Linked DNA regions of Selenomonas sputigena. The protein of the gene in region 1 binds, or shares a complex with, the protein of each later gene. Links are inferred from orthologs where the notes say so. Each region holds a gene or a part of one and is shown on either strand. Other genes may lie near its edges.

Evidence for each region.
Region 2: the proteins of secY (region 1) and secA are in contact, whole or in part, in a crystal structure (PDB 3DIN), measured with the Thermotoga maritima proteins. The link is inferred for Selenomonas sputigena from one-to-one orthologs. Residues at the interface, in WP_004081795.1 of Thermotoga maritima: Glu108, Gly109, Glu110, Glu111, Ala236, Glu237, Arg238, Arg239, Ile240, Thr241, Ile242, Gln243, Tyr244, Ala245, Arg246, Arg247, Val248, Thr249, Gly250, Arg251, Arg252, Val253, Tyr254, Gly256, Ala257, Ser258, Thr259, Tyr260, Leu261, Pro262; in WP_004082002.1 of Thermotoga maritima: Glu261, Ala262, Arg263, Lys300, Ala301, Arg302, Thr303, Ile304, Ile305, Leu323, Tyr324, Asp325, Pro326, Val329, Ser330, Tyr333, Ile336, Lys340, Phe345, Val349, Glu363, Phe364, Tyr374, Ser375, Gly376, Gly377, Glu393, Ile395, Thr482, Ser483.

Annotation. Positions count from the first base shown.
Region 1 is NZ_CP110383.1:458,673-466,997, forward strand. What follows is about bases 5,354-8,325. They hold secY (preprotein translocase subunit SecY), read left to right. Parts: upstream 5,354-6,197; coding sequence 6,198-7,454; downstream 7,455-8,325. Other genes in these bases: rpsE (30S ribosomal protein S5), read left to right, coding at 5,354-5,539; rpmD (50S ribosomal protein L30), read left to right, coding at 5,552-5,731; rplO (50S ribosomal protein L15), read left to right, coding at 5,757-6,197; OL236_RS02240 (adenylate kinase), read left to right, coding at 7,468-8,112; infA (translation initiation factor IF-1), read left to right, coding at 8,285-8,325. In the rest of the region: rpsS (30S ribosomal protein S19), read left to right, coding at 1-103; rplV (50S ribosomal protein L22), read left to right, coding at 127-459; rpsC (30S ribosomal protein S3), read left to right, coding at 476-1,147; rplP (50S ribosomal protein L16), read left to right, coding at 1,147-1,596; rpmC (50S ribosomal protein L29), read left to right, coding at 1,586-1,798; rpsQ (30S ribosomal protein S17), read left to right, coding at 1,827-2,084; rplN (50S ribosomal protein L14), read left to right, coding at 2,118-2,486; rplX (50S ribosomal protein L24), read left to right, coding at 2,501-2,833; rplE (50S ribosomal protein L5), read left to right, coding at 2,855-3,394; OL236_RS02200 (type Z 30S ribosomal protein S14), read left to right, coding at 3,412-3,597; rpsH (30S ribosomal protein S8), read left to right, coding at 3,633-4,031; rplF (50S ribosomal protein L6), read left to right, coding at 4,050-4,601; rplR (50S ribosomal protein L18), read left to right, coding at 4,630-4,989; more of rpsE, read left to right, coding at 5,009-5,353. UniProt on the Escherichia coli protein: The central subunit of the protein translocation channel SecYEG. Consists of two halves formed by TMs 1-5 and 6-10.
Region 2 is NZ_CP110383.1:1,012,971-1,021,425, reverse strand. What follows is about bases 1-3,102. They hold secA (preprotein translocase subunit SecA), read left to right. Parts: upstream 1-338; coding sequence 339-2,867; downstream 2,868-3,102. Other genes in these bases: OL236_RS05080 (YitT family protein), read left to right, coding at 1-211. Also shown: OL236_RS05065 (DUF2993 domain-containing protein), read left to right, coding at 4,075-4,770; OL236_RS05060 (DUF5693 family protein), read left to right, coding at 4,776-6,830; polysaccharide pyruvyl transferase CsaB, read left to right, coding at 6,827-7,945; OL236_RS05050 (universal stress protein), read left to right, coding at 8,123-8,455. UniProt on the Escherichia coli protein: Required for protein export, interacts with the SecYEG preprotein conducting channel.

The DNA.
Region 1 (8,325 bases):
ATATGTGACGGAAGATATGGTCGGACACAAGCTCGGAGAGTTCGCTCCGACGCGCACGTTCAAAGGCCATGCCGGCGAAGAGCGCAAGACTTCGCTGAGATAAGAGCGAAAGGAGGCATTTCCCCTTTGGAAGCAAAAGCTACAGCCAAGTATGTACGGATTGCGCCGCGCAAGGTGCGTGTCGTCATGGATCTCATCCGTGGCAAGAACATCGCCGAAGCTTTCGCAATCTTGAAGTTCACGCCGAAAATCGGTGCGGACGTCATAGAGAAGGTATTGAAATCCGCCGTTTCCAATGCCGAGAACAACTTCGACATGAATGTCGACAAGCTCTACATCAAGACGGCTTATGTCGATCAGGGCCCGACACTCAAGCGCATCCACCCGCGTTCTCGTGGGCAGGCGTTCAAGATTTTGAAGCGCACGTCCCACGTTACCGTCGCCGTGGAAGAAAGATGAGGAGGAGGGAAAAGGTTTGGGTCAGAAAGTAAATCCGAACGGCATCCGCATCGGCATCGTCAAGGATTGGGATGCAAAATGGTACGCAGATAAGGACTTTGCAGACAACCTGCATGAAGATATCAAGATCCGCAAGTATTTGAAAGACAGCCTCGGCGCTGCCGGCGTCTCGAAGATCGAGACGGAGCGCTCGAAGAACCGTCTGAAGCTCACGATCCATACGGCGAAGCCCGGCATGGTCATCGGCCGCGGCGGCTCGGGCATCGAGCAGATCAAGGAAGGCCTCAAGGGCAAGACGGAAAAGACGGTCGACATCAACATCTCCGAGATTCGTCAGCCTGATCTCGACGCGACGCTCGTCGCCGAGAACATCGCGCAGCAGCTGGAGCGCCGCATCGCGTTCCGCCGCGCCATGAAGCAGTCGGTCGGCCGCACGATGCGCCTCGGCGCCAAGGGCATCAAGGTCAAGGTTTCGGGTCGTTTGGGCGGCGCGGAAATCGCCCGAAGCGAGGCATATCGCGAGGGCAGCATTCCGCTGCACACGCTGCGCGCCGACATCGACTACGGCACAGCGGAAGCCCGCACGACGTACGGACGCATCGGCGTCAAGGTCTGGATCTTCAAGGGCGAAATCCTTCCAGAGAAGAAGCAGTCCAAGAGGGCTGCCGCTGAAGGGAGCGAAGCTTAATGTTATTACCGAAGAGAGTCAAATACCGCAAGCAGTTTCGCGGACGCATGAAGGGCAAGGCACATCGCGGCAACACGGTCAGCCACGGTGAGTTCGGCCTTGTGGCTCTGGAGCCGGCTTGGATCACGAATCGTCAGATCGAAGCCGCCCGTATCGCCATGACGCGCTACATCAAGCGCGGCGGTAAGGTCTGGATCAAGATTTTCCCCGACAAGCCGGTCACGGCGAAGCCGGCCGAGACCCGCATGGGCAGCGGCAAGGGCTCGCCCGAGTACTGGGTGTGCGTCGTCAAGCCCGGTCGTGTGCTCTTCGAGATGGACGGCGTGTCGAAGGAAGTCGCCATGGAGGCCATGCGCCTTGCAGGCCACAAGCTGCCGATCCGCACGAAGTTCGTCACGCGCGAGGAGTCACTGAAAGCAGCAGAGGGCGGTGAAGTAAATGAAGGTTAATGAGATACGCGACTTGAATGCCGGGGAGCTTGTTGAAAAGCTTGCTTCGCTCAAACAGGAGCTGTTTAACCTCCGTTTCCAGCACGCTACCGGCCAGCTGGAGAATCCGATGCGTATCAAGGAAGTCAAGAAGTCGATCGCGCGCGTCAAGACGGTGCAGCGCGAACTTGAGAATCAGGACGTTTGCTTGGCGAAGAATTGATTGATATGCAGAGGAAGGAGGCTCTTTGATGAGCGAGAGAAATGAACGCAAGACGAGAGTCGGCAAGGTCGTAAGCGACAAGATGGACAAGACCGTCGTCGTCGCCGTTGTCGACATTGAGCAGCACAAGCTCTATAAGAAGGCCGTCAAGAAGACGGTGAAGTTCCAGGCGCACGACGAGAACAACGAGGCGCATGTCGGCGATACGGTGGCTCTGATGGAGACCCGCCCGCTCTCGAAGCACAAGCGCTGGAGAGTCGTGAAGATCGTCGAGAGGGCGAAATAATTTCGCCACGATCTCGAAAGGGAGGTTCATACATTGATTCAACAGCAGACCATGCTGAATGTTGGCGACAATACGGGCGCGAAAGAGATCATGTGCATCCGCGTGCTCGGCGGTTCGTACCGCAAGTATGCCAACATCGGTGATGTTATCGTGGCTGCCGTCAAGGCAGCGGCCCCCGGCGGCACGGTCAAGAAGGGCGATGTCGTCAAGGCTGTCGTCGTTCGAAGCGTCAAGGGCATCCGTCGTCGGGACGGCTCTTACATCCGCTTTGACGAGAACGCCGCCGTGCTCATCAAGGAAGACAAGACGCCGAGAGGAACCCGTATTTTTGGCCCCGTGGCCAGGGAGCTGCGCGAGAAGGATTTCATGAAGATCGTTTCCTTGGCTCCTGAAGTTCTTTGATAGGAGGCGCTATTTTGTCACAGGTGAAACTGCACGTAAAGAAAGGCGACACGGTCGTCGTCCTCGCAGGCAAGGACAAGGGCAAAGAGGGCAAGATCGTCGAGGCTCTGCCGAAGAAGGGCAAGGTTGTCGTCGAGGGCGTGAACAAGGTGAAGCGCCATACGAAGCCGAGCCAGAAGTACCCGCAGGGCGGCATCATCCAGAAGGAAACCCCTCTGAACGCCTGCAAGGTCATGCTCGTATGCCCGGCCTGCAAGAAGGCGACGCGCACGGGCAAGAAGGAAGTCAACGGCAAGATGGTTCGCGCCTGCAAGAAGTGCGGCGAAGTCATCGACCAGACGAAATAATTGAGGAAGGAGGAGCACGGTTTGGATAGATTACAGGAAAAGTACAAGAACGAAGTTGTGCCTGAGCTCACGAAGAAGTTCGGCTACAAGAACATCATGCAGCTTCCGAAGATCGAGAAGGTCATCATCAACATGGGCGTCGGCGAAGCCGTCGGCAATCCCAAGGCTCTTGACTCTGCGGTCAACGATCTGACGATCATTGCGGGACAGAAGCCCATCCTGACGCGCGCGAAGAAGTCGCTTGCCGCCTGGAAGCTCAGGGAAGGCATGCCGATCGGCACGAAGGTCACGTTGCGCGGCACGCGCATGTACCAGTTCCTCGACAAGTTCATCAACGTCGCCCTGCCGCGCGTCCGCGACTTCCGCGGCGTGAGCAGCACGGCTTTTGACGGCCGCGGCAATTATGCGGTCGGTCTCAAGGAGCAGCTCATCTTCCCCGAGATCGAGTACGACAAGATTGACAAGCTGCGCGGCATGAACATCGTCATCGTCACGACAGCAGAAAAAGACGAAGAGGCGCGCGAGCTCTTGAAGCTCATGGGTATGCCTTTCAAGGCTTGAAGAAGGAGGTATGAACTGTGGCTAAGAAATCGATGATCGAAAAGTGGAGCCAGCAGCCGAAGTTCAAGGTGCGCCAGCACAACCGCTGCAAGATCTGCGGTCGTCCGCATGGCTACATGAGGAAGTTCGACATGTGCCGCATCTGCTTCCGCGAGCAGAGCTACAACGGCGCCATTCCCGGCGTGACGAAAGCCAGCTGGTAAACTACGAAACGTATGAAAGGGAGGATATCGGTTCCATGGTAATGACTGATCCTATTGCAGATATGCTGACGCGCGTTCGCAACGCGAACTCCGTCTACCACTCCAAGGTGGAGATTCCCGCCTCCAAGATCAAGAAGGCAATTGCCGAGGTCTTGAAGGAAGAGGGCTTCATCAAGGATTACACCTTCACGGCAGACTCGAAGCAGGGCATGCTGACGGTTTTTCTCAAGTATGGCCCCGCACGCGAGAAGGTCATCACGGGCATCAAGCGCATCTCGAAGCCCGGTCTTCGCGCTTATGCGAAGCACGATGAACTGCCGCGCGTCCTCGGCGGACTCGGCATCGCCATCATCTCCACGTCGAAGGGGATCATGAGTGACAAGGAAGCCCGCAAGGCCGGCCTTGGCGGCGAAGTCGTCGCCTATGTCTGGTAAACGTCTGGAGGTGAAAAGATGTCGAGAATTGGCAGAGCACCGATTGAGATTCCCGCTGGCGTAACCGTCAAGATCGAGGAAGTCAACAAGGTGACAGTAAAGGGTCCGAAGGGCGAGCTTTTCCGCGAGCTTCATCCGGACATGAAGATCGCGGTCGAGGGCAATGTCCTCACGGTCACGCGCCCGTCGGACGACAAGGAGCACCGCTCCCTGCACGGCCTTACGCGCACGCTCATCAACAACATGGTCATCGGCGTGACGGAAGGCTTCAAGAAGACGCTCGAAATCAACGGCGTCGGCTACCGTGCCGCGAAGCAGGGCAAGAATCTGAACCTTTCCTTGGGTTTTTCCCATCCCGTCATTGTCGAGCCGCCCGCAGGCATTACGCTTGACGCGCCCAGCGCGACGAGCATCGTCGTTTCGGGCATCGACAAGGAAGCTGTCGGCGCCATCGCTGCAAAGATCCGCAGCTATCGTCTGCCTGAACCGTACAAGGGCAAGGGTATCAAGTACGAGGGCGAGCACATCCGCCGCAAGGTCGGTAAGGCCGGCGCCAAGGCGAAGAAATAAGGCAGCTTAAAGGAAAGGAGTGACCATAGTGCTGATCAAGGCAGACAAGAACAAGGCAAGGCAGAAGCGCCACCTGCGCGTCCGTAACCACGTTTCGGGCACGGCAGAGCGTCCGCGCCTCAACGTATACAGAAGCCTCGCGAACATCTACGCGCAGGTGATTGACGACGAGAAGGGCGTGACGCTCGTCTCGGCAAGTTCGAAGGACAAGGGATTCTCGAACTACGGCGGCAACATCGAGGCCGCGAAGGCTGTCGGCGCTGCTGTCGCGAAGCGTGCGCTTGAAAAGGGCATCACCGAGGTTGTCTTTGACCGCGGGGGTTACATCTACCACGGTCGCGTCGCGGCGCTCGCAGAAGCAGCGCGCGAGGCAGGCCTCAAATTCTGACTTGCAAGGAGGTAAATGAATGGCTAGAATGGACAGGAACCATGACAGGGACCGGGACAGAAACAACGAGACTCCTGAATTTGAGGAGAAGGTCGTTTACATCAACCGCGTCGCCAAAGTCGTCAAGGGCGGCCGCCGTTTCTCCTTCAGTGCCCTCGTAGTCGTGGGCAACAAGAAGGGCAAGGTTGGCGCAGGCCTCGGCAAGGCGAGCGAAGTGCCCGAGGCAATACGAAAGGGCATCGAGGACGCGAAGAAGAACCTCATCGAGGTTTCCTTGAAGGATACGACGATTCCGCACGAGATGATCGGCATCTTCGGTGCAGGCCGCGTGCTCTTGAAGCCCGCCGCCAAAGGTACCGGCGTCATCGCGGGCGGCCCTGCGCGCGCCGTCTTGGAGCTTGCGGGCATTCGCGACATCCTTACGAAGTCTCTTGGCTCGTCGAATCCGAACAACATGGTTCGCGCCACGGTCAAGGGTCTCGAGCAGCTCAAGCGTGCTGAAGCGGTCGCTGAACTGCGCGGCAAGACGGTGCAGGAACTCTTAGGTTAAGGAGGAAGTTCGATGGCAAAGGTTAAAATCACTCTTACGAGGAGCCTCATCGGTCGTCCCGAGACGCAGAGAGCCACCGTTCGTTCGCTCGGACTTCGTAAGCTCAACTCGTCGGTGGAGCGTGAGATGAACGACGCATTGAAGGGACAGATCCACAAGGTCGAACATCTCGTGAAGGTCGAGAACATATAAGAAGGAACAAGGAGGTGCAAGCAGTATGAAGTTACATGAATTGTCCCCGGCGCCTGGCTCCAAAAAGACGCGCAACCGCGTGGGGCGCGGCATCGGCAGCGGCAACGGCAAGACCGCAGGCCGCGGGCACAAGGGTCAGAATTCGAGGAGCGGCGGCGGCGTCCGCACGGGCTTCGAAGGCGGCCAGATGCCGATCTACCGCAGGCTTCCGAAGCGCGGCTTCAACAATGTGTTCCGCAAGATTTATGCGGAGGTCAACATCGAAACCTTGAACCGCTTTGAGGACGGCGCTGTTGTCGATCCCGTCGCACTCGTCGAAGAGGGTATCCTGAAGAACGTCCGCGACGGCATCCGCATCCTCGGCAAGGGCGAACTCACGAAGAAGCTCACGGTTCGAGCCAACGGCTTCACGAAGTCGGCGGAAGAAAAGATCAAGGCGGCAGGCGGACAAGTCGAGGTGATCTGATTGTTTTCAGCCCTTGCGAACATCTACAAGATTCCGGAGCTAAGACAGAAGGTCATCTTCACGCTCATCATGTTCGCCGTGTTCCGGCTCGGTACGCACATTCCTGTGCCGGGCGTTGATCCGTCAGCCATTGAGCAGCTGTTTGCCACGGGCAACCTGTTCGGCCTGTTGGATCTCTTTTCCGGCGGTGCATTCAGCAAGTTTTCCATCTTTGCGATGAGCATCACGCCGTACATTAACGCGTCGATCATCATGCAGCTTCTCACGGTTGTCATTCCGACTTTGGAACAATGGTCCAAAGAAGGGCAGGAAGGGCACAAGAAAACGACGAAGGTCACACGCTACTTGACCGTAGCGCTCGCCTTTTTCCAGGCTGTCGGCATGTCGATCGGTCTGAAGCAGGCGATCTTGAATCCCAATCCCGTCTCTATTCTGATCATCGCGATCACCTTGACGGGAGGCACGATATTCCTCATGTGGATCGGCGAGCAAATCACGGCGAACGGCGTCGGAAACGGCATATCGCTTATCATCTTTGCCGGTATCGTCGCAGCATTGCCGAAGAATCTCGGCACGATCTACAGTTATTTGCAGGCGGGGACGATCAGCTATTTCAACGCATTCGTCTTTGCCGTCATCGCTCTCTTGATGATCGTGTTCGTCATTTACATCCAAGAGGGCAACCGCAGAGTCCCGATTTCCTACGCGAAACGGGTCGTCGGAAAAAAGACGTATGGCGGAAGTTCCAGCCATATCCCGCTGAAGGTCAATCATGCGGGAGTCATCCCAATCATCTTTGCGTCATCCGTGCTGATGTTTCCAGTAACCGTCGCCCAGTTTATTGAAGTTCCCTGGGTGACCACACTCGCCGGTTATTTTGCGTGGGGCACACCGCTGCAGACAAGCATCTACGCGCTGCTCATCATCTTCTTCACGTACTTTTATACCGCGGTTACTGTAAAGATATCGGATATGGCAGAGAACCTGAAAAAATACGGTGGCTTCATCCCGGGCATACGTCCGGGCAAGCCGACGGAAGAATATCTCGATACTGTCATGACGCGCATCACGCTGGCAGGCGCGTTCTTCCTGGCATTCATCGCAGTGCTGCCGAACCTCGTCGCGGGCGCGACCCACATCGAGGGTGTGTACTTCGGCGGCACGGCACTGCTCATCGTCGTCGGGGTTGCGCTGAACACGATGAAGCAGATCGAATCCATGGTGGTCATGCGCCATTACCAAGGTTTCATGAAATAGGAGGAGTCCTTTGATGCATATCCTGTTAATGGGTCCGCCGGGCGCCGGCAAAGGCACGCAGGCGGCCAATCTCGTGAAAGAATTCGGCATTCCGCACATCTCGACGGGCGACATGTTCCGCGCCGCCGTGAAGGAGGGGACGGAGCTTGGGCTACAGGCGAAGGCCTGCATGGACGCCGGCAAGCTCGTGCCGGACGAGGTCACGATCGGCATCGTAAAGGAGCGGCTCGCGAAGCCCGACTGCAAGAAGGGCTTCATCCTCGATGGTTTTCCGCGCACGGTGGAGCAGGCGGATGCTCTTACGGGCATCCTCAAAGAGCTGGGGCTATCCCTCACCGCAGCCCTCAACATCACGGTGCCGGCAGCGGACCTCATCGAGCGTGCTGTCGGACGCCGCATCTGCAAATCCTGCGGCGCGACGTACCATGTGAAGTTCAACCCGCCCCAGAAGGCGGGGGTTTGTGACACATGCGCGGGCGACCTCTACCAGCGTGCAGATGACAGCGAGGAGACGATGAAGAATCGCCTCTCCGTTTACGAGGCGCAGACGAAGCCCTTGATCGCCTACTACGAGAAGGCAGGCGTCTACAAGGAGATCGACGGCAGACAGGCCATTGACGATGTCAAGGCCGCCATGCTCGCCGCCTTGAAGGACTGAGCTGCGTGTCCGAGAGCCACCGAACGATAAAGACGCGAGAGCGTCACGGCGGGCGCGGGTTTGGCGTCCGAGAAAATACGATGTTGGGCATGGGCAATTCCCGATGCGGAACGCTCCTTTCACGGAAGATGGACAGCTTTCGCCCAACCCAATTTCAGAGAGGGAGAAGCTCATGTCAAAACAAGATGTAATCGAAGTTGAGGGCAAAGTGCT
Region 2 (8,455 bases), 550 kb from region 1 along the record:
GCAGGGCGCGTTTACACGCAAGGAGCGCAACGTGCTCTTCCTCGTCTGCTCACTCACGCAGATCAGCAAGGTCAAGCTCATCGCGAATCTCATCGACAAGAACGCCTTCATGATCGTTCTTTCGGCGAACGAGGTCATGGGCAGGGGCTTCACGATGCCCGGCATGCATCTGAAGGCGATGCTCAAGGAACGAAGCAAGAGGATTTTTTGACTTATGGGCGATTGTCTGCTAGAATCATTAGGATAGGTGTTCAATACTTTCGGAGGGACGCCGCAAGGCGCTCTCTATCATCAGTCTGCGCCGCGAAGGCGGCTGCGGGAACGAGGAGTGATACGGATTGCTCGGATTCATCAAGCGATTCCTGGGAGATAACAACGATAAGGAAATCAAGCGGATGCGCGGCATCGTCGACGTCATCAACGGTCACGAAAAGGCGCTCGAAAGCCTCAGTGACGATGCGCTTGCAGGCCATACGGGAAAGTTCAAGGAGCGTCTCGCAAACGGCGAGAGCCTCGACGATATGCTTCCCGAGGCGTTTGCCGTCGTGCGCGAGGCGTCGAGGCGCGTCCTTGGCATGCGCCACTTCGACGTGCAGATGATCGGCGGTATCTGCCTGCACGAGGGCAAGATTGCGGAGATGCGCACGGGCGAGGGCAAGACGCTCGTCGCGACGCTGCCCGTCTATCTCAATGCGCTCGAAGGCAAGGGCGTGCACATGGTCACGGTCAACGACTATCTCGCACGGCGCGACAGCGAGTGGATGGGGCGTGTCTATCGCTTCCTCGGACTCTCCGTCGGCCTCATTGCGCACGACATGGACTTCCCTGAGCGAAAGCTCGCCTATGCGTCCGACGTTACCTTCGGCACGAACAACGAGTTCGGCTTCGACTACCTGCGCGACAACATGGTCATCCATCCGCAGCAGATGGTGCAGCGTGACCTCCACTATGCCATCGTCGATGAGGTCGACTCGATTCTCGTCGATGAGGCGAGAACGCCACTCATCATCTCAGGTCCCGGGCAGAAGTCGACGGACATGTACGCTGTCATGGCACGCGCCGTCGCTCAGCTCAAGGAGGGCGAGGATTACAAGCTCGACGAGAAGCAGAAGACCGTTGCGCCGTCCGATGAAGCCGTCTTGAAGGTTGAGCGCATCGTCGGCATCAAGAATCTCTACGCGCCTGAGAATCTGGAGCTTTCGCACTGCTTTACGGCAGCTCTGCGCGCCAAGGCTCTGATGAAGCGCGATCGCGACTACGTCGTGCGCGACGATGAGATCATCATTGTCGATGAGTTCACGGGTCGTCTCATGGTTGGCCGCCGCTATTCGGACGGACTGCATCAGGCGATCGAGGCGAAAGAAGGCGTGAAGATTCAGCGCGAGAGCCAGACGCTCGCGTCGATTACCTTCCAGAACTACTTCCGCATGTACGACAAGCTCGGCGGCATGACGGGCACGGCGAAGACCGAGGAGGACGAGTTCCTCAAGATCTACAAGCTGCCCGTCGTCGTCGTGCCGACGAACCGTCCCGTGCAGCGCGTCGACGAGCCGGACGCCATCTACAAGACGAAGCGTGCGAAATACCGTGCCGTCGGACAGGCGGTCGAAGAGATTCACAAGACGGGACAGCCGATCCTCATCGGCACGACGTCCATCACGCAGTCGGAAGAGCTCAGCGCCATCTTGAAGAAGCACGGCGTCGAGCACAACGTCCTGAATGCCAAGTACCACGAGAAGGAAGCGGAGATCATCAAGGACGCAGGTCAACGGGGCGCCGTGACGATCGCGACGAACATGGCGGGACGCGGCACGGACATCCAGCTCGGCGATGGCGTGCAGGAGCTCGGCGGCCTCTACATCCTCGGCACGGAACGCCACGAATCGCGGCGTATCGACAACCAGCTGCGCGGCCGCGCGGGTCGCCAGGGAGACCCCGGCCGCTCGAAGTTCTACTTGTCGCTGGAGGATGACCTTCTGCGTCTCTTCGCGTCGGACAATATCGCCTCCATCATGGATCGGCTCGGCATGGACGAGAACGATCCGATCGAGCACAAACTCATCACGCGTTCGATCGAGCGTGCACAGAAGAAGGTCGAAGCCAGAAACTTCGACATCCGCAAGCACGTCCTCGAATACGACGATGTCATGAACCAGCAGCGCGAGGTCATCTATGCGGAGCGACGCAAGATTCTGCGCGGCGAAGACCTCAAGGAAAACATCTTCTTCATGCTCGACAAGATCATCGAGAGCGAAATGGATCAGTACGCGAACGCGAAGCTATATCCTGAGGAGTGGACGCTCGACGGACTTATCGAGGACGCGGAGAAGATCTACGCGCCCGAGGGCAAGCTCAAGAAGGAAGAGCTTGAGGCGATGAGCCGCGACGAGCTGGAAGAAACGCTCAGGAAGACGGCGCACGAAGCATACGCGGCGCGTGAGCAGCTCTTCGGCGAAGAGAATATGCGCGAGCTTGAGAAGGTCGTCATGCTGCGCGTCGTCGACAATCATTGGATGGAGCATCTCGATCGCATGGACATGCTGCGCGAGGGCATCAACCTGCGCGCCTACGGGCAGAGGAATCCGCTCGTCGAGTACAAGATCGAGGCGCTCGACATGTTCGAGGCAATGGAAGCTGCGATTCAAACGGACATCGCGAAGCTCATGTACCGCGTGAGCATCGTGACGCAGGAGCAACAGCAGCTCCAAGACCGCCTGCAGACGGCGCGCGCCTCGCACGGCGAGGAATCCAGTGCCGCTGAGACGAAGAAGAAGCCGCAGCGCAACAAGAACGACATCGGGCGCAACGATCCGTGCCCGTGCGGCAGCGGCAAGAAGTACAAGAATTGCTGCGGCAGGAACAAGTGAGACAGAGCTTTCCCGCTTGCGGGAGAGCAGCGATAAAGAATAGATTTCCCGCGAGAGAAAGCACTACGTAAGGATGTGACAAGATGCTCGAAGATTGGAAGCCGGAGATTTTGGCGATGCAAGCGAAGCTCAAGGAAATGGGGGATTCACTTTGACGTCGCCAGAAAGGAAGAAAAGATAGCCGAACTCGAATACAAGATGGGTGAGCCGACCTTCTGGGACAATGCGGAAGAGGCGCAGAAGATCAATCAGGAACTTGCCGCGATCAAGGGAAGCGTCGACAAGTACAAGGAGATCGTTTCCAAGACGGACGATGCACAGGCGCTTCTTGAAATGGCGCTGGAAGAAAATGATACGAGCCTTGAGCCTGAAGTGCAGACGGAGTTTGAGACCATCAAGACCGCCGTGCGCGAGCTGGAGCTCGAAGTCCTCTTGTCCGGCCCTTATGACGCGAACAATGCGATCCTCACGCTGCACGCGGGCGCAGGCGGCACGGAGGCGCAGGACTGGACGCAGATGCTTCTGCGCATGTACGGCAGGTGGGCGGAGCGCCACGGCTTTTCCGTCGTCACGGCAGATCTGCTGCCCGGCGATGAGGCGGGCGTCAAGAGTGCGACACTCTTCATCAATGGGCACAACGCCTACGGGTATTTGAAGTCGGAAAAGGGCGTGCATCGTCTCGTGCGCATCTCGCCCTTCGATTCCAATGCGCGTCGTCATACGTCGTTTTCTGCCTGCGACATCATGCCCGAGATCGACGATGCCGTCGAGGTCGCGATCAATATGGCGGACGTGCGCGTCGACACCTACCGCGCTTCGGGTGCGGGCGGTCAGCACATCAATAAGACGTCGTCCGCCGTGCGCATGACGCACATGCCGACGGGCATCGTCGTGCAGTGCCAGAACGAGCGCTCGCAGCTGCAGAACCGCGAACAGTGCATGAAGATGCTGCGCGCCAAGCTCTTTGAATTGGAGCAGGAGAAGAAGGAAGCCGAGATTCAGAAGCTCGAAGGCGATCAGCAGAAGATCGAGTGGGGAAGCCAGATCCGTTCCTACGTATTTCAGCCCTACACGATGGTCAAGGACATGCGCACAGGCATGGAGACGGGCAACGTGCAGGCGGTCATGGACGGCGATCTCGACGCCTTCATCGAGGCCTTCCTCGCGGCGAAGGCGAATCATGAGATTTGAGATTTAAGGTGATGTTTTGCGCAAACTTTTGATGCTTGTTGCAGGCGCTGCGGCAATCCTTCTCGTCTTTGGCGAAACTTTGCTGCCCGCATGGGCACGGCAGACAGCAGAGACGATGCTCAGGGATCGCGGGGCAGAGAGCGCCGAGGTGACGGTTGAGAGCACGCCCGGCATCCTGTTCCTCTTGGGACAGATCGACACTCTCAAGATTGATGCGAAGGGGCTTCGCATCGGCGATTTGCGCATGGAGCGCGTGCAGCTGACAGGAAGCGGCGTGAATTTTTCGTCGCGAGATCTTTTCCTCGATCACCGCGTGCATCTCATTTCTGCCAAGGATTTGAAACTCACGGGCGTCGTTTCCGAGGATGCTCTGCGCAATCTTTTGGCGAAGCGCATCGACAAGCTTGACAACATCAAGGTGACGATTGACGAAGATGGCGTGCATGCGACAGCGGAAGTGAAGATCTTCGGGCGCATGGCGGATGTCGTGCTCGAAGGGAAGATCGTCGAGGACGCGCAGGCGCTGTACTTTCACATGACGCGGCTCGACATCAAAAACGCCTTGATCGGCAAGGCAAATCTCGGCGACATTTTCGGCGACATTCAGATCGCGAAGCTCGATGCATTGCCTTTGAAGACGCGAATCGAGAGCGTCGAACACAGGAAGGGCGCCATCGTCGTGCGCCTCTCTGCCGGAGGGAATGAGGAGTAGGATACATGAAGCAATTTCAATACAACAAGGTGCTCATCGCCTTCATCTTCGTCGGCCTTGTCGCGGCGCTCCTCATCGACGTCGCACGCTGGCGTGCGGAGGAGGTCAACAAGCAGGTCGATCTCGCCATTGACTACGAAGATCTCGTGCAGCTTGCCGAGCAGGAGGGGAAACCTGTCCCTGAAGTGCTGCAGGCGGCGAAGGAAGCGGGCATCACGTCGCTCGCCGTCTACGAGACGACCTTCAAGAAGCTCAATGCAAATGGAAAGGTGACGGCGCTCGCGGGAAGTGAACTCGTAGCCAATTACCATGCGGGGATCTTGACCGATCCCGCGTGGCGCACCCTCATCGAGAACGGTACGATCAAGGGATCTGACGTCTGTGTCGTCGGGCATGATGCGCGTACCTACAAGGAGGTCAAGGAGGACTTGCTGCGCCGCCTGGGCGCTGCTCGTGTGAACGCCGTCGCAGTCAACGGCGTGGAAATCCTCGTCGTCAAGGCGAATTACGAAACCTTCCTCAAGATGGATCTCGGTATGCCGACGGACGAGATGCAGGCGGTCAATGACGCCGGCTTCTTCGTGCTCGCACGTCCGACGAATTATCTGGGCTGCACGCCCGACGATGTCGATGCCGTGTTCCGCCGTCTGGAAGACTACCGCATCTCGGAAGTCGTATTCTCCGGCTCGCAGATGCTCGGCGCTCCGAAGTCGCTGCAGACGACGATCGATCGCTTCAAGGAGCGCAATCTCGTCCTCGGACTCATCGAAGATACGACGCAGCTGCAGTTCTATAAGCAGGACGGGCTTTCCGAGATCTCCAAGGGCGTCGGCTACGACCATGTCGCGCGTCTTTACACCATCCCGAAGGACGAGCAGCCGAAGCTCAAGATCGAGACGGCGGTCGAGCGTTGGGCGAACACGGACATGGAGCGCAACATTCGCATCAACCTCCTGCGCATCTACGAGAAGCCTGCGCCCGGCATGACGCTCTTCGAGACGAACATGCACTATATCAAGGCGACGGCAGAAGCCGTAGAGTCACATGGCTTCACGCTTGGTCCTGCGGGGACGTTTGAAAACTGGTATGCGCCGCGTCCTCTGCGTGCCGTGCTGATGCTCGGCGTGGCGGCGGCTGTCGTGCTCTACCTCTCACTGATCACGCACCGTCTGCAGCCGAGGACGCTCTACGCACTCTTTGCTCTGTTGGCGTTCGTCTTTGCCGCGCCGATCCTCATGGGCAGCGGCGCGAAGATGCGACTTCTCGCGGCGTTTTTGAGCGCGAACCTCTTTCCCGCGCTCGCCGTGATATGGCAGCTCGACCGCATTCGCACCATGGAGCCCGATACGAAAGCGCCGCTCTGGCGCATCATCGGAACGGCTGCCGTCGCCCTTTTTGTGACAGGGGCGCTCTCCTATGTCGGAGCTGCATATCTGTCGGGGGCGCTCGCTGATGTCGAGTACTTCCTTGAGTTCAACATCTTCCGCGGCATCAAGCTGACGTTTGTCCTACCCATCGTCCTCGTCGCCATCGCGTTTTTGACGCGCTACGACGTCTTCGATGGCAGAATGGCGGAGGAACAGGGCGCTCTCACGCAGCTTCGCCAGATTCTCGATATGCCCGTGAAACTCAAATCCCTTCTCATTTTCGTGCTCGTGGCTCTTGCCGCCGTCGTATTCGTCGCACGTTCCGGTCATACGTCGGGCATGCCCGTCTCGGGGCTTGAGCTGAAGTTCCGTGCAATCCTGGAGCAGGCGTTCTATGCGCGGCCGCGCTCGAAGGAGCTGATGATCGGCCATCCGGCTTTCATGCTCGCCGTCCTCGCGTGGTGCCGCAAGTGGCCGACAATGCTGCTCTTTGCGCTCGTGCTCGTAGCGACGATCGGTCAGGGATCGATGGTCGAGACCTTTGCACATATGCGCACGCCCGTTTACATGTCCTTTGTGCGCGGCATCGGCGGCATCGTCCTCGGCTGCGGCATCGGCGCAGCTCTCATGGTGCTCGTGCACCTCGCGCAAATGATACTATCTTCGGCAAAGGAGCGTTTCTCAAAGGAATGAGCAACATCGTAGTATCCGGATATTACGGCTCGAAAAACGCCGGTGACGAAGCCATGCTCGCCGCGATGATCGAGGTTCTATCCGAACTGGACCCGCAAACGAATATCACGGTGATCTCAGCGAACCCTCCGGATACGAAACGCCGCCACGGTGTTGAGGCTGTTTCATGGCTCTCGTTTTCCGATATATGGAAGGCTTTGCGCGCTTCCGACCTCCTCGTGTCGGGCGGCGGCAGTCTGCTGCAGAATGTCACGAGTCGCCGCAGTCTCTATTACTACATGGCGATCATCGTCCTTGCCTTTCTCGCCCGAAGGCCCGTCATGCTCTACGCGCAGGGCATCGGCCCGATCGAGGGCTTCTGGGCGCGCACGATGATGCGGCTCATCGGCAACGGCGTGCGCCTCATCACCGTGCGCGACCACGGCTCTTTGGCAGAGCTTGCGGCCATGGGCATTCATCGTCCTAAAATCGTCGAAACTGCTGATCCGGTGCTCGCCATCAATCCCGTTGCGAAAGATATGGGGTGGCAGGTCTTGCAGTGGAACGGCGTGACGGACGACAAGCCGCTCGTCGGCATATCTGTGCGCGAGTGGAAGGGCTGGCAGCGCTACAAGGAAGCCTTCGCTGAGGCGGCCGACCGCATCGCCGTCGAGCTTGGTGCGAATCTCGTCTTTCTGCCCATGCAGTATCCCGAGGATGTCAAGACGGCGGAGACGATCGCTGCGATGATGAAGCAGGAAGCCATCGTTCTCGACGGCGAGTTTTCGACAGCGGAGCTTCTTTCACTCGTCGGCAATATGGATTTGCTCATCGCGATTCGCCTTCATGCCTTGATTTTTGCGGGCGTCATGGGCGTGCCGCTCGTCGGCGTATCGTACGATCCGAAGATCGATCGTTTCCTTGACTCCATCGGTGAGACGCCCGCCGCGAAACTTGAGACCATCACGGCAGATGAACTCATGGCGGAAGTGCGGCGCAAGTGGCAGAGGCGCGATACGCTTTGCGAGAAAAATGCCGCCCTCCTGAAAGAGCTGAGGAGACGCGCGTTTCAAAACGCTGAGCTTGCCGTGGGAATCCTGCGAAAGGGTGCGCCTTCTTTGGAGAAAAAGAATTGAACGAAGTGCAGGAGAAGAGCTGTCGTTGGAATCATCGCGCATTCCAGCGACGGCTTTTTTTACGGTGCAAGAAAATATCGGAAAATTTTTCAGAAAAATACCAAAAGATAAAAGGAATTTTCGCTTTGATATAGAAGTAGACAACAGAGGAAAAAAGTTCGCTTGGAGGTGTTTTATATGGGCAGCATCAACAAAATTCTCGTGCCGGTCGATGGTTCTGTCAACGGCTGCAAGGCTGTGGATGAGGCGATCGCCTTTGCGGAGAAGTGCAATGCAAGTCTCGATTTCGTCTATGTGGCGAGCAACATCAACAAGGATATTCCGAGCCATCTCGTCTTCGACCGCATCTGGGAGAAGATCCCCGAGAACATGAAGGCGACGCGGCATGTCGAGACGGGCAACGTGCCGAAGGCGATCCTGAAGATTGCCGACTCGGAAAAGAGCGACATGATCATCATGGGCAGCCGCGGTCTCGGTCTCTTCAAGGGCGCTTTGATCGGCAGTGTCAGC